Regions from separate parts of the Streptomyces sp. NPDC048277 genome, predicted to be linked through region 3. Evidence: riboswitches for the same ligand, from Rfam matches in the RefSeq annotation. Region 3 holds a riboswitch; each other region holds the start of a gene.
The links. A riboswitch is a leader RNA that binds a small molecule or an ion and turns the genes downstream of it on or off. The one in region 3 is predicted to bind cyclic di-AMP.
Positions count from the first base shown of each region.

Region 1: another riboswitch for cyclic di-AMP. It lies ahead of AB0D85_RS00585 (transglycosylase SLT domain-containing protein); the one in region 3 lies ahead of AB0D85_RS23885 (C40 family peptidase).
Region 2: another riboswitch for cyclic di-AMP. It lies ahead of AB0D85_RS18190 (transglycosylase family protein); the one in region 3 lies ahead of AB0D85_RS23885 (C40 family peptidase).
Region 4: another riboswitch for cyclic di-AMP. It lies ahead of AB0D85_RS15610 (C40 family peptidase); the one in region 3 lies ahead of AB0D85_RS23885 (C40 family peptidase).

Region 1 is NZ_JBEZLQ010000001.1:115,448-119,148, reverse strand. Features, by position in the region: cyclic di-AMP (ydaO/yuaA leader) riboswitch at 1,308-1,504, shown strand; gene AB0D85_RS00585 (transglycosylase SLT domain-containing protein) at 1,510-1,992, shown strand; gene AB0D85_RS00580 (Cof-type HAD-IIB family hydrolase) at 2,086-2,892, opposite strand; gene AB0D85_RS00575 (hypothetical protein) at 3,039-3,638, shown strand; gene AB0D85_RS00570 (FAD-dependent oxidoreductase) at 3,677-3,701, opposite strand, start outside.
Region 2 is NZ_JBEZLQ010000007.1:229,798-233,498, reverse strand. Features, by position in the region: gene eno (phosphopyruvate hydratase) at 17-1,303, opposite strand; gene AB0D85_RS18190 (transglycosylase family protein) at 1,635-2,315, opposite strand; cyclic di-AMP (ydaO/yuaA leader) riboswitch at 2,319-2,519, opposite strand; gene AB0D85_RS18185 (transglycosylase family protein) at 2,703-3,701, opposite strand, start outside.
Region 3 is NZ_JBEZLQ010000011.1:57,793-61,493, forward strand. Features, by position in the region: gene AB0D85_RS23870 (DUF397 domain-containing protein) at 1-36, opposite strand, end outside; gene AB0D85_RS23875 (helix-turn-helix transcriptional regulator) at 46-906, opposite strand; gene AB0D85_RS23880 (ATP-binding protein) at 1,119-1,577, shown strand; gene AB0D85_RS23885 (C40 family peptidase) at 1,610-2,083, opposite strand; cyclic di-AMP (ydaO/yuaA leader) riboswitch at 2,086-2,271, opposite strand; gene AB0D85_RS23890 (hypothetical protein) at 2,633-2,941, opposite strand; gene AB0D85_RS23895 (ATP-dependent Clp protease proteolytic subunit) at 2,949-3,584, opposite strand.
Region 4 is NZ_JBEZLQ010000006.1:78,834-82,534, reverse strand. Features, by position in the region: gene AB0D85_RS15615 (DUF1996 domain-containing protein) at 1-1,069, opposite strand, end outside; cyclic di-AMP (ydaO/yuaA leader) riboswitch at 1,587-1,758, shown strand; gene AB0D85_RS15610 (C40 family peptidase) at 1,767-3,701, shown strand, end outside.

The DNA of each region.
Region 1 (3,701 bases), on a different contig from region 3:
ACACGGTTTGTCGATAGGTCGCTGCCATCACTCAAGTCAGCGTATCCGGTCAGGTTTCGATCACCGATAGCGCCCACGGTTACACCCTGGGCGCTATCGGATCACGACCGGTATGTTTTTGATCAGCCGATACGACCTGACATCCACTGACTTAACAGGAAGTAACGACAGTTGTCCCGAACCGCGACATAAGCCGTGTCCCGAACCAGGGCATACACCGCACCGCGGACCGCTCACACCGCCACACATGACGGCGGACCGCCCGAGGGAGCGCCCGCCCACGGACGACCACCCCTTCTCCGGTCGGCGTCACCTGCCCGGACGTACCTCCTCCGCCGCCCGCCGACGCCGACGGGGACACGCGACACCCATCAATACATCCCTCCCTCACGAGACCGCACACGACGACCTCCACATCCCCTTGACCGACGGAACCTCGCCCTCACGCGCGCGTGGCACCCACTGCCGGACGAGCCCGCACCCTCGCCGCACCGGCCCACCCCCTCCCCCGCCGAGTGACGAGAGCCCGGCGGACGGGAGCACCGCCGTCCAGCGACCGGCGGCACACCCTTGACCCGACGGAGCCGCCGCCTCCTGGGGTGCCTGCGCTTCCTTCCGGATCACGGCCCTCACGCCCGGGCCGCCCAGACTGCCGCCACGGCCCGCCCCACCGGCGACCGCCATGACAACGACCCGCACGACAAAGGAAGTTCCGCCCTCACGTGACCAGGATCACGCACACGCCGGAACTCCCGGCACCCCCTTGCCCCTTGGAACCACCGCCCCCCAGGCGCCTGGTCGACGCGAGTCGATGCCGCACATCGACCTCCCGGCCGCGCTCGACGAGCAGGACCCACTGCCGGCCCACACCCGATCAGGCTCGTCGATTTGCCCGATGGGCCCGAAATTCCGCTAAAACGACAATTCGGGCAATCCGTGAAGTCGCCTGCGGCGCGGGCCCCTTCAGCACCCCCAGGCGGGGTGGTTCACCCGGATGACGGCGGAGCATTTTTGTGTTGAAGTTTCAAAAAACGGATTTCATGAATCCGGCATGTCCCATTTTGCCGTGATTGCGGTTTCGTGAAGTAGGTCACGCGCACCCAAAAGCCGCAGAGCCCGTAAGGCAACCCTTCCTTCCCTTTTCCCGTAGGCCAGTTGAGGCTTGGCAACCGCAAAGGATCAAGCGCCCCATATGCCTCAGATCAAGGTCAATCGGTGTGTTGCGGGAATCAGGTACTTGTTCCGGACATGTGCTCTCGCATACGTTCCGGCTCACCGGGCGGACGCCGAATCCTGCCGCCGCCCGTCGTAACCCATCGACGAGTTCATTTCGTACGGCAGGAGCGGGGGAACCAGGTAAGTCGCCGGACCGGGCGGCCGACGTCACTCACGGACGTCGTTCCGGAACGGCTAGGGGTCAAGTCGCCCCGCCCTCGGGCGGTGCGGCCGGGCACTCCCCGAGCCCGAACCCGACAGCTCACCTCGCAGGCGACGGAGAGGAACTTCGCCATGCCTACTGCCGCTCAGCCCCGTCGCACCCGCATCGCCCGCACACTCACCGCCGTCGGCACCGGCGCCGCCCTGCTCGCCCTCCCGATCATCGGGGCGACCACCGCCGCCGCCACCACCGCCACCTCCACCACGACGCCCTCGAAGACGCTCGCCGGGTACCCGAACAACCTCGACGGCTGGATCCGCGAGTCGCTCGCGATCATGGCCCAGAAGGGCATCCCCGGCTCCTACAACGGCATCCACCGCAACGTGATACGCGAGTCGTCCGGCAACCCTCGGGCCATCAACCTCTGGGACTCCAACGCGGCCAAGGGCATCCCGTCCAAGGGCCTGCTCCAGGTGATCAACCCGACGTTCAACGCCTACCACGTTGCCGGCACGTCGTACGACATCTACGACCCGGTCGCGAACATCACCGCCGCCTGCAACTACGCCGCCCACCGGTACGGCTCGATCGACAACGTCTTCGGCGCGTACTGATCGAGGTTTGAGGAGCCTTCGACGGCTTAATGCCCGCGAATGGCTTCACGGCTTCACGGCGTCATGGCCATACGGCCTTACGGCCTTACGGCCTTACGGAAACAGTCTTTCGAGGACGACGGCGATGCCGTCGTCCTCGTTCGACAAGGTGATCTCGTCGGCCACGGCCTTGAGTTCGGGGTGGGCGTTGGCCATCGCCACCCCGTAGCCCGCCCATTCGAACATGGGAATGTCGTTGGGCATGTCGCCGAAGGCGACGGCCTGTTCGGGGCTCAGCCCCAGATGGTCGGCGGCCAGCGCGAGCCCGGTCGCCTTGGTCACCCCGCACGGCTGGAGCTCCACCGTCCCCGGCCCCGACATGGTGACCGTCGCCAGCGATCCCACCACCGACCGCGCGGTCGTCGCCAGTTCGTCGTCGGACAGGGTGTGGTGGCGCAGCAGCACCTTGCTGATGGGCTCGCACCACAGGTCGTCACGCCGGCCGACGCGCAGCGCGGGCAGCGTGGGGTGGGGCATCAGATAGCCCGGCTCGATGAGCGTGAGCCCGTCGACTCCGTCCTGGTCGACCGCCGCGTACACCTGGCCGACCTCGGCCTCGATCTTGCCGAGCGCGGTCTCCGCCAGTTCCCGGTCCAGGGTGACCGACCACAGCAGCCGGTCCGCGCCGGCGTCGTACACCTGCGCGCCCTGGCCGCAGACCGCGAGTCCCGTGCAGCCGAGGTCGTCGAGGAGCGGGCGCACTCTCGGCGCGGGGCGGCCGGTCACCACGAGGTGCCGGGCGCCGGCCCGGCCGGCCCGCGTGAGCGCGGCGAGCGACCGTTCCGAGAGCGTGTCGTCGCCGCGCAGCAGCGTGCCGTCCAGGTCGGTGGCGATCAGTGAGTACGGGGAGGGTGCGACCATGATCAGAGAATACGGACAGCACGCCGCTGGTACTCACAGTGCGTTTCGGCCTCAAGTGGCGCCCGCCGCTTAGGTGATGGGGGTGTTGTCAGTGGGGCGCGTTACGTTTGCGGTGAGTTGGTTGCACCGATCCGACGGGGGCGGGCGTGGTGACGGACGTGCGGGGAGACTTCCGGGCGCATCTGCTGGAGGCGGCGACCGGTGTGCTGGAGCGGTTCCCGCTGGAGTTGCGGCCCCAGATCTATGCGTTGTCGTTCCATATCTGGCGCGTGGACGACGACTACCGCAGACCGTATGTGGCGATCGGCTACAACACGGAGACCCAGTACGAGGCCGAAAGACGCCTGGCGGACCCGGGCGAGGCTCGCTGGAACTACGCGTGCTGGCTCCTGGACGGCTTCGAGACGCTCGGCAACTGTCCCGAGGACCCGGTCGGCGGCGCGCTGTACGCCGAGGAGACGGGGCGGCTCGGACTCCGGTTCGACGGGGACGGCGACGACGCCGAACTGGACGCCAGGACCGACCTGTTGATGCTGCATTTCGCCGACGCGTGCATACAGCTGGCCCGGGATCTGCATGCCGGGGATCGGATCGAGAAGGTCCTCGGGCGGCCGCTGCCGGTGGTGGTCTTCGACATGTACTGCCCGGGCTGGGAGGTGGAGGCCACGGAGGCGGCCAACCCGCCCGGGCTGATCGAGGAGTTCCTGGCCTGGCAGCGGGCGGCCGAGGAGGTCGAGGAGGTCTAGGGGGATGTGCGGGCCGGGTGGCGGCCCGGTCCTCTGTGTCAGGCGTGGGCCGCTGCCAGGTGC
Region 2 (3,701 bases), on a different contig from region 3:
CAGCCCCTGAATCCGCTCAGCCCTTGAAGCGCGGGAACGCGCTGCGGCCGGCGTACACCGCCGCGTCGTCGAGGATCTCCTCGATGCGCAGCAGCTGGTTGTACTTGGCGACGCGCTCGGAGCGGGCCGGGGCGCCGGTCTTGATCTGGCCGCAGTTGGTGGCGACGGCGAGGTCGGCGATGGTGACGTCCTCGGTCTCGCCGGAGCGGTGGGACATCATGCACTTGAAGCCGTTGCGCTGGGCGAGCTCGACGGCGTCCAGGGTCTCGGTCAGGGAGCCGATCTGGTTCACCTTCACGAGCAGGGCGTTGGCGGTGCCCTCCTCGATGCCGCGGGCGAGGCGCTCCGGGTTGGTGACGAACAGGTCGTCGCCGACGAGCTGGACCTTGTCGCCGAGCTTGTCGGTGATGACCTTCCAGCCGGCCCAGTCGTCCTCGAACAGCGGGTCCTCGATGGAGACCAGCGGGTACGCGGCGACGAGCTCCTCGTAGTACTCGGTCATCTCGGCGGCCGAGCGGGACTTGCCCTCGAACTCGTACTTGCCGTCCTTGTAGAACTCGGACGCGGCGACGTCGAGCGCGAGCGCGATCTGCTCACCCGGGACGTAACCGGCCTGCTTCACGGCCTCCAGGATGAGGTCGAGCGCGGCGCGGTTGGACTCCAGGTTCGGGGCGAAGCCGCCCTCGTCACCGAGGCCGGTGGACAGGCCCTTGGCCTTCAGGACCTTCTTGAGGGTGTGGTAGACCTCGGCACCCCAGCGCAGCGCCTCGGAGAAGGACTCCGCGCCGATCGGGGCGATCATGAACTCCTGGATGTCGACGTTGGAGTCCGCGTGCGAGCCGCCGTTGAGGATGTTCATCATCGGAACGGGCAGCAGGTGCGCGTTCGGGCCACCGAGGTAGCGGAACAGCGGCAGGTCGGACGCCTCGGAGGCGGCGTGCGCGACGGCGAGGGAGACACCGAGGATGGCGTTGGCGCCCAGCGAGCCCTTGTTGTCGGTGGCGTCCAGGTCGAACATGGCCTGGTCGATCAGGCGCTGCTCGGTGGCGTCGTAGCCGACCAGCTCCGGGCCGATCTGCTCGATCACGGCGAGGACGGCCTTCTCGACGCCCTTGCCCAGGTAGCGGTTGGGGTCACCGTCACGGAGCTCGATGGCCTCGAAGGCGCCGGTGGAGGCGCCGGACGGAACGGCGGCACGACCCGTGCTGCCGTCGTCGAGGCCGACCTCGACCTCGACCGTGGGGTTGCCTCGGGAGTCCAGGATTTCCCGGGCTACGACGACGTCGATGGACGGCACGAGCATCTCCTTCTTGGGATGTGACGCTGGTCGTGCGGGGCGCACGTGAGCCTTGTCGGCCCTTGCTCAGCCTTGCGACTAGAGCCTAACCGTCCCGGGGCCGTCGGCCGTCGACCGACCGTCCCGTGGACAAGGACTGACGGTATCTATTGTTCACGCTCGGAACAAAGGGGGGCCGGATGAAGAACGGGAGAAGAACGGGCCAAAGAGAAACCCCGCTCCGGTGCGTACGGGGGAAAACGCACCGGAGCGGGGGTCTGTGGGGGACGGGGGTGACCCTCACGCGGTCTCCACTATGGGGACCACGGCTGTGTGGGGGCTGTGGTTCAGCTGAGTCTTACTTCAGGTGCAGCTGCTGGCCCGGGTAGATGAAGTCGGCATCGGCGACGATGTCCTTGTTCAGCTTGAACAGCGCCTGCCAGCCGCCCTTGACCTTGTGCTTCTCGGCGATCGAGCTGAGGGTGTCACCCTTGACGACCTTGTACTCGCCGTCGCCCTTCTTGACCTTCTTGCCGGTCGGGGTGGTGACGGTCTTCTTGGCGGCCGGACGCTCGGCGGAGCGGGAGGCGGCCTGGGTGTCGGCCGAGCGGGTACCGGTGCTGCTGCTCGACGAGCCGGCGGAGCTGGAGCCGCTGCCGGTGTAGGCGGCGCCGGACAGGCCCGTGCCGCAGACCGGCCAGGCACCCTTGCCCTGCGCGGCGAGGACCTTCTCGGCTATCTGGATCTGCTGCGCCTTGGTGGCCTGGTTGGCCTGCGGGGCGTAGGCGGTGCCGCCGTACGCGGCCCAGGTGGAGGCGGAGAACTGGAGACCGCCGTAGTAGCCGTTGCCGGTATTGATGGACCAGTTGCCGCCGGACTCGCACTTGGCGACCGTGTCCCACTCGGAGGCGGTGGCGGCGGAGGCGCTGCCGGCCGCCATGAGCGGGGCGGCGACGGCGACACCGGTGACACCGGCGACAGCGATGGCGCGGACGGCCTTGGACGGACGACGGTGCTTGCCCTTGCCGGAGAACAGCATGGAGGATCCCCTCACCGACGCCTGCGAGGTGAGCTGTCGGGTTCGGGCCGGTTGAGTTGCCCGGCCGCACACCTGTCCATCGGTGCGCGGCTTCACCCCAAGCCGGTTCCGGCGGCCTTTCGGCCGTGAGGCCCCTGAGGGCTCAACTACCGGACCCGGCACTTACCTTGGGTCCCCCGCTCCTGCCTACGGCGCATGACGCGACGACTGTTCCCGGGTGGCCGCTGGCAGGACTCGGCGTTGCGACGGCCGGGGCTCGCGGTGACGAGCGGCCTCGACCGTAAACAGGCGATCCGGTGAATTTCAAAGATGATCAGGGCTTCTGAGACTCATCCCACACTTTCACCAAACCGGACATTTGGCTTTCAAGTGGGGCACCAACTCCCGCTACTTTTCGCCCGATTCGCTGCCGAGTTTCAGGGTCTGACCGGGGGTGATGTTGTTCGGGTCGGTACCGATGTCCGCCTTGTTCGCGGCATAGAGCGCACGCCATCCGCCGTCGAGGCCAAGGGAGTCGGCGATGGAGGCGAGGGTGTCACCGTCCCGGACGGTGTAGGTGCCGGCATCCCGGGAGGCGTGACGGCCGGAGGATGCGGCACTCTGACCGTTTGTCACGCTTTCGTCCGCCGAGCCGCCGCGGTGCTTGCCACCGCTGGTGACGGCACCCGTGTCGACCAGACTCCAAGAACCCTCGGCCTGGCCGGAATTATCCGAGTTGTCGGTTTCGGGTACGACGGGACTCTCACCGGCCTTCGAGGCGCCGGAGTCGGAAGATCCCGACTTATCCGTCTTGGCGGATTTGCTGGGAGTGTCCGCCTTGGAGTCGGTGCTCGCGCTCGCGCTGGGGGCGGGAGTGGCGGAACTGTCCCCGGAGTCCGCGGCGCCCGAGGAGGAGCCGGAATCAGAGGCGGAGGACGAAGAGGACGAATTCGAGAGCCCTGAAGACGAGTCCGACGAGTCGGAGGAACCGGATGAATCATCCGATCCGTCGACGCCCGTGTCGACGTTCACCGAGGCGTCGTCCGACGAGAGCCCGGCGAGCAGGGCGCAGGTCCGCCAGGGCTTGGTGCCCTGGTCGGCGAGGATCTTCTCGGCGACCGAGATCTGCTGCGAACGGCTCGCCTGGTCGGGCGTGGTGGCGAACTCCGAGCCGCCGTACTTGTCCCAGTCCTGCTGGGACATCTGTAGACCGCCGTAGTAGCCGTTGCCGGTGTCGGCGCTCCAGGAGCCGCCACTCTCACAGTTGGCCACCTTGTCCCACGTGGTGCCGTCGGCCGCGTTGGCGCTCGCCGCGCCGAGCAGCGGGATGGCGATGGCCGAGCCGGTCACGCCGGCCGCGACGAGGAGGGCCGGAGCCTGGCGGGGGCGACGATGACGGCCGTTCCC
Region 3 (3,701 bases):
AGCACTTGAAGGTACGTTCCGAGGCAGTGCAGTCATGGTGCCTCCTTACGCGCCGTCACCTATCCCGGCGATGTAATCCAACGAGTCCTCGGGCGAAAGGGCGTGGATCTGAAGGGTGTTGAAGGCCTCCGCATACGCCTGGAGGTCTTCTTTCCGTTCGAGGTAGAGGCTACTCGTCAACTGGTCGAGAACAACCACATTCAGATCAGAAGTGCTCGGAAATGAGAAGATTACGAAAGGCCCGGTGATGCCGACATGCGCTCCGGCCGCGAACGGCAGCACCTGGAGCCGTACTTGGGGCAGTTGCGCCGCCTCCATCAGCCGTTTCAGCTGCCGCGCCATCACCCCGGGGCCGCCGACCTCCCGGCGCAGCACCGCCTCGTCGAGGACCGCGCTCAGTTCCAGCGGCGGCTCGTTGCGCAGCACGTCCTGCCTGGCCAGACGTACTTCCACCAGGGCGTCCAGCGCCTCGTCGTCCAGCCCGTCCGCCGCCACCCGGGTCACGGCACGCGCGTATTCGGGGGTCTGCAGCAGGCCCGGTACGACCGAGGTCTCCAGCGTGCGCATCGCGCTGGCCTGCGACTCCAGACTGATGAAATCACGGTAGGCCGGCGGCAGTACGCCGCGATAGGCGTGCCACCAGTGGTGCCGGCCGGCGGTATCCTCTGACCCCGCCAACACCAGCAGCAACTCCCGAAGTTGTCCTTCGACCACGCCATAGGCGTCGAGGAGTAACCGCACATCGGCCGGTTTCACACCGCTGGCGCCGGTCTCGATCCGGCTCACCTTCGACTGATGCCAGCCCACCAGACGGGCGGCCTCGCCGCTCGTGAGACCCGCACCGGTGCGCAGCATGCGCAGTTCGGCGCCCAGTTTCCGGCGGCGTACCGCGGGACCGTTCTGCATGGGCTACTCCTTACTCCTTACGAGCCGCCCAAATACGGTCTGGGGTAGCAGAGTTCACCGCTTCGAGCGACAGATATATGCATATCTTGGTGGATCGCTCCCCGTGACCGGCCCGGTAATGGCAGTCTGGCGAAGAAGCACCAGTCCGGGACCGTACTCGAACCTTCCGCACCGTGTCGGACTCCGGTCCCGAGGAAAGGGACGACCTCGCCATGGCAGACCATCTGGAAGCATCCGTCACTCTGCCGAGCGATCCCGCCTCGGTCTCCACGGCCCGCTCCTATGTGCTGAGCACCCTCGCGGAATGGGGACTGCCACCGGAGACGGAGGCCGCGGACACCATCCGCCTCATCGTCTCCGAACTCGCCACCAACGCCGTACAGCACACCTTCGGGCAGTCACCCACCTTCACGGTGGACATCGTCCTGCACCGTGACGAACATCTGCGCATCGGCGTCACGGACAGCCATCCGCGCTTCCCCAAGAGACTTCCCGCCGCAGTCCAGCAGGACAACGGGCGCGGCATGGTCATCATCCGCTGGCTCACCGCCGAGTGCGGCGGCAAGCTCCGGGTGCGCCCCACCCGGGAGGGCGGCAAGACCGTCTCCATCGACCTGCCCTGGACGGTCCCGGCCGAGCCCGTGGCGACCGCCGGCCAGCAGGAGCCGTAGCCCCGAGCCCCTGCCCGCCGGCTGTCGGGGGGTCAGCTGACCCGGCCGTACCAGACGCTCTTCGTCCAGATCTTCTGGAGCTTCACCACGTCCCCGGTCTTCGGGGCGTGCCAGATCTTTCCCTTCCCGGCGTAGATGCCGACGTGGTACACGTTGGAACCCGAGTGGAAGAAGACCAGGTCACCGGCCTTGCGGTTGCCGGCCGAGATATGACGGGTCTTGTTGTACTGCTGGGCCGCCGTACGCGGCAGGGTCTTGCCCGCCTTCTTGAACGAGTACAGCGTCAGCCCGGAGCAGTCGAACCGGTTCGGGCCGGTGGCGCCCCACCTGTAGGGCGAACCCTTCTTGGACGCGGCGACCTGGAGCGCCTTCGTCCCCATCGTGGCGGCCGAGGCGTTGGAGGCGACACCCGGGATCACGATCGAGCCGCCCACGGCGGCGATGGTCAGCGCCGAGGCCGTACCGGCCCGGGCCATGAGCGACGGAACACGATTGAGCGCAGTCATGCGCTTCCCTTCGTCAGCCGCCTGTGAAGGATGACCTGTCGGATTCGGGCTGGCGAAGTTGCCCGGCCGTGTCGCCACGGCTTCACCCCAAGGGCTGCTCGACCCGGTCATGGCGTGACCGTTCCGGCGACCCGTCGTGCTTGGGTCCTCCACTCCTGCCGATGCACTTCTGTCGACGGGTCAATCCGGGCGGCGGCAGGACTCGGCGTCCGCCCGGACCGCCCCGCCGCTGTGGCGGGGGCTTGTCGTCAGACAGGGATCTTCACTCACTCGTGTCCGAAAATCCCAACGGAATCGGGGATTTGTGGGGTTACTCACCACCCACCCGTTCGGGTGGACAACCCTTTGTTCGATTTTCCGTCAACTGCCGTGCGTAGCCCCGGACCTGCGCCGAAGCATCTTCCGGGCACCTTCGGGCAGGCGTTCTGAGCGGCCTCTTCGGTCAGGTAAAACCACGCCACGCTCCGCCGAACGGACGTAACCCCGTTGGGCCGTTTCAACTCCCGCCCGGACGCGGCGTCGACGCGGCGGCCAGGACGGCTGAGGGCGTCACCGTACGCAGTCGGGCGGGAGCGCGACACGAGCGGTCCGGCGCTCGCCGTCGAGTACCCGCAACGCCCGTGCCAGCGTGTCCCCGTGGAGCTCCGTCTCGCCCCGCCCATGCATCAGGGCGAGCGCGTCGCGCAGTTCGGACGCCGCGCGCACCAGCGCCTGCGCGGCGCGCAGTCCACGGTAGGTGTCCTCGTTCTGCGCCGGGTTGATACGGCCCAGCAGATCGACCACGTCCAGATAACGGTCGATCAGCTCGCCCTCGGCACGCGTCAGCGCGGGCAGCGGCGGAAGCTCCGGTGGCAGCATCGGCCCGTCACCCCGCGTCCGGCAGACCGAGCGCGGACCTCCGGCTGGGCACGATCCGGTCCACAAGGCCGTAGGCCAGTGCCCCCTGCGCGTCCAGCACCAGGTCCCGCTCCAGATCCTGGTGGACCTGCTCCGGCGTGCGCCCGGTGTGCCGGACGAGCATGCCTTCGAGCAGCCCGCGGACCCGCTCCAACTCCTGCGCCTGGATGGCCAGATCACTCGGCTGGCCCTGTACCGGTTCCGGCAGCGACGGCTGCTGGAGCACGATGCGCGCCCCCGGGAGCATGGACCGCTTGCCCGGTGCGCCGGCCGCGAGCAGCACCGCGGCCGAGGACCCGGCCTGCCCCAGGCAGACTGTCTCCACGTCACAGCTGACGTACTGGACCGTGTCGTAGATGGCGGCCATCGCGCTGAACGACCCGCCCGGAGAGTTGATGTACAGCGCGATGTCCCGCTCCGGGGCGTCGTGCTCCAGGTACATGAGCTGCGCCATCACGTCGTTGGCCGAGGTCTCGTCGACGGGTGCGCCGAGGAAGACGATCCGCCCCTCCAGCAGCTTCGAGTACGGATCCAGGGTGCGCTGCCCGGAACTGGTGCGTTCCGTGAACTCGGGCAGGACATAGCGGGCGGACGGTCGGGTCATGACGTACCCCTCCTCACGGCCGAGGCGTCTCGGCGGCCGGGCTCTCTGTGAAAAATGTACAGGACGTACAGAGCCTTGGATGGGGGTTCCGCTGTCGCCGAACAAGAGGTGTTGTCC
Region 4 (3,701 bases), on a different contig from region 3:
GACACAGCGGGTATTTGTCCTTCAGCTGCCGGTCCTCGAAACCGGTGCAGCTCCAGGAGGCGTTGGCGTTGGCCGGGCCGTTGACGAAGGCCTTGGCGTCGCCGGTGATGATGCGCAGCAGCCGCGGCATCTCGGTCACCTGGGAGCGCGGGTTGCCCTCGAAGGTCAGCGTGACCTGCTTGGCCGTGACGATCTGGCCGGCGTTGCCCTCGGTACCGCCGCCCGGCTTGCCGGCGTCCCGCTCCTGCTTGCCGTTCTGCAGCCGCAGCACGGGCCAGAAGTACGACGACTTGTCGCCCCGGTCCGTGCAGCTCGTGTCGGCGTTCGCGAGGTCCTGGTCACTGGCGAAGGCGTTGTTGGACTGGTTGCCGACATAGTCGTGGAAGTGGTGGGCCCCGTTGGAGACACCGGGCGCGACGATCACGTTGTCCGAGTTGAACAGGCCGTTCGCGTTCACACCACAGCTGGAGCTGAAGCTGCCGGTGGAGCCGCCGGACTGCTCGGCCGGGGTCGCGACATTCGGCTGGACGGAGGTGATGTCGGCGTAGTCGGCGGCGACGGGTCCGTTGCCGCCCTGGCCGCCGGCGCCGGTGCCCTGGCTCGGCGCGGCACTGCCCTGACTCGGCGTGGCGCCGCCCTGGGGTGCCGCCGACTGCTCGCCGCCCTGGTTCGAGGAGTGCAGGGTGCAGGCCGCGAGGTCGTCGAGGCCCTGGGGGCGGTCGCCCTCGCGGCCGATGGCGTCGGCGATGCGCTGGAGCGTCGCGGACCGCTTCTCCTTCAGCGGGTTCATGATCGCCTGGTCGGCGAACCCGGGGTCCTGCTGGACGGACTGGGCAGATTCCTTGAGTTGCTGGTAGGCGGCCGCGATCTGCTGGTCCAGCTGGGCGAGTTCACGGTCGACGTCGGGCCGGGCCGCGTCGGGCACGGCCGTCAACTTGCTGCCGACGTCGGGGCAGTAGACCGTGGGCGCGGAGAGCACCTGGGCACTCGGCCAGGGCTGCTGGTCCGATCCCCCTTCGGTGGCCGAGGCGTAGACGTTCACCGCGACCAGTCCTCCCCCTCCGAGCATGAGTGCCACCGCCGCGAAGGTCGCGCGCCGTGCACCGGTCGGACGTCTGCGCCTGTTGCGTCTCAAGGTCCTACTCACGGTCGTACCCCTGCGTGGTCGTGGGCGGCCGGGCATGGAAATCCCCCGCCCCATACGGCCCGCGACACCGCCGTGTTCAACAGACCCACGAATTCACGGCGACCTCACAGGAAGCGACTCCATCAAGTAATCGACTGACAACGGAGTGCTCACATCGGAAGGCGCGTCACACCGATCGACACGGGCGCCGACAAGGAGACGGGGAGTTGGCGAGGAGTTCCGACCCGGACACCGGGAGAAGCGCTGCTGGAGCGGCGATTGCACGGGGGCGATCGATCATCGCGCGAAATGCCGTCCCTCACGGTCGAGTTCCGAACAGTACGACGAACATCACAAATACGTATCGGACATTACGCACTTCAACCTTCACACGAGTGACACAAGTTGGCTAAGTTGACGTCCAAGCCGCTCGGCTCCCCCCGGCGAATCCCGCCGGGCCGCGCGGCCTCCGCCGAGTCCGGGCCCTGGAGGGCGATCCGGAGCCGGGGACCCAACCGACGCACTGGGGTGAATCGGCCAACTGCCCCCCGAGGCAAGGCCGTAGGGCATACCTTCCGGATTCGACGCCCGAACCCGACAGCTAACCCGGTAGGCGGAGTACGGAAGGAGCACGACCCCCATGGCGTCCGAGAGCCGTGACGAGGTTCGGCAGCGGATCAACAACCTCTACGACCAGGCCGAGAACGCCACCGGGAACTACAACGCGACACGTGCGATGAGCGGGGGTTCGCGCTCCCGCGGTGTTCCGCTGTTCAAGCGGCAGCGTCGTGACGACCCGGGCCTCGACAACATCGCCCGGGAGTGGTTCGAGGGGGCGCGTACGAAGCTGGGGCCGAGCGTTCCGGCCGCGCTGCCGTCCGACCGGATGCCCGATCGTTCGGCCCCGCGTCGGCCCGTCAGCGCCATGGCCGCCGACCTGCTCAGCCAGTTGGAGGACTCCGGCCCGTCCCGTCTGGCGCTGCCCGCGGGGTCGTCCGCGCAGAGCGACATCGAGGTCGTCCGCGAGCTGCCGGCGGAGCGCCCGAAGCTGGAACTGACGGCGGGTCCCAGCACGGCGCTGCCCACGGCCCCGGCGACGGAGCCCAAGGCCCCGCCCGCCTCCGTGCCGCAGCGGCACGCACCGGGCACGTCCAAGACCAAGAGCCAGCTCAAGATCGCCAAGGCGCGTGAGGTGCTGTCCCAGCGCACCGGGCAGCGGGCGATCGCGGCGCTCGAAACGGCCCCCGCCGCGCAGCCCGCTCCGGCCGCACAGCCCGCCCCCGCGGCGCAGAGCCCCTGGCCCACGCCCGAGGCCCAGGCTCCGGCTCCGGCTCCGGCTCCGGCGCAGCAGTGGCAGGCGCCCGCCGTCGGCATCCCGGCCCAGCGCACCGACAGCGGCTCCTTCCGGGGCAACGCCCCCACCGGCACGGCCGCGTTCCCGACGGTGACCGCCGCGGACACGGGTTCCTTCCGCGTGATGACCCCCGGCAGCACGGGCAGCTTCCCGACCGTGCCCCCCATGGACACGAACACCGCCCCCACCCCGAACCCGGCAGATACCGGTGGGTTCCGGGTGATGACCCCGGGCAGCGCGGGCGCCGCTCCTGCCCCGTCCCCGGCGGACACCGGCGGGTTCCGGGTGATGACCCCCGGCGCCTCCGCCGCCCCTCAGGCCGCGTCCCCGGCCGACACGGGCACGTTCCGGGTGATGAGCCCGGGCGCGGCCGCCGCCCCTCAGGCCGCGTCCCCGGCGGACACCGGTACCTACCGAGTGATGAGCCCGGGCAGCACGGGCAGCTTCCCGACCGTGCCCCCCATGGAGACGCGCGGCGCCCCCACCCCGAACCCGGCGGACACCGGCTCGTTCCGGGTGATGACCCCCGGTGCGTCCACCGCCTACACCCCCATACCGGACCCGGGCTCCGGTACCTTCGCGGCCGACGCTGCCGCCGCCACCGCCGTTCTCCCCGCGCAGAACCCGATGGACACCGGCTCCTTCCGGGTCATGACTCCGGGCGCGTCCGCCGCCTACACCGCAGCGCCCCCGGCCGCCACCTATGCCGCCGCAGCTCCGGCCCCGGCCCCTGCGCCCGCCCCCGCCGAGCCTGTCTACGCCACCGGCACGTACGCCATGGCAGCCCCCGCTGCCACGCCCATGGCTCCCATGGCCCCGATGGCCCCCATGGCGCAGGCCACCGGCGGCGGCTTCCCCGCAGCGCCTCCCGCCGCCGCCCCGAACGCCTATCCCGCCGGGCCGCAGCCCACCACCACCGCGTACGCCGCCCCCATGGCTGCGGAACCCATGAGCCCCATGACGATGGCCGCCATGCCCATGGCCCCCGCCCCCACCCCCGCGGCCATGGCCGCGGGCACCATGGCCCCCGCCCCCGCGGCGATGCCCGTGGACGACATGGCCTTTGCCCCCGCGGCTTTCGCCCCCGCAGCCATGGCCGCCGCCACCATGGCCCCCGCTCCCGCCGCGATGCCCGTCGCCGCACCCCCCGCCGCCCCGGCTCCGATGCCCGTCGCCGCACCCCCGGCCGCCACCACGCCGCTCCCCACCGCGCCCCCGGTC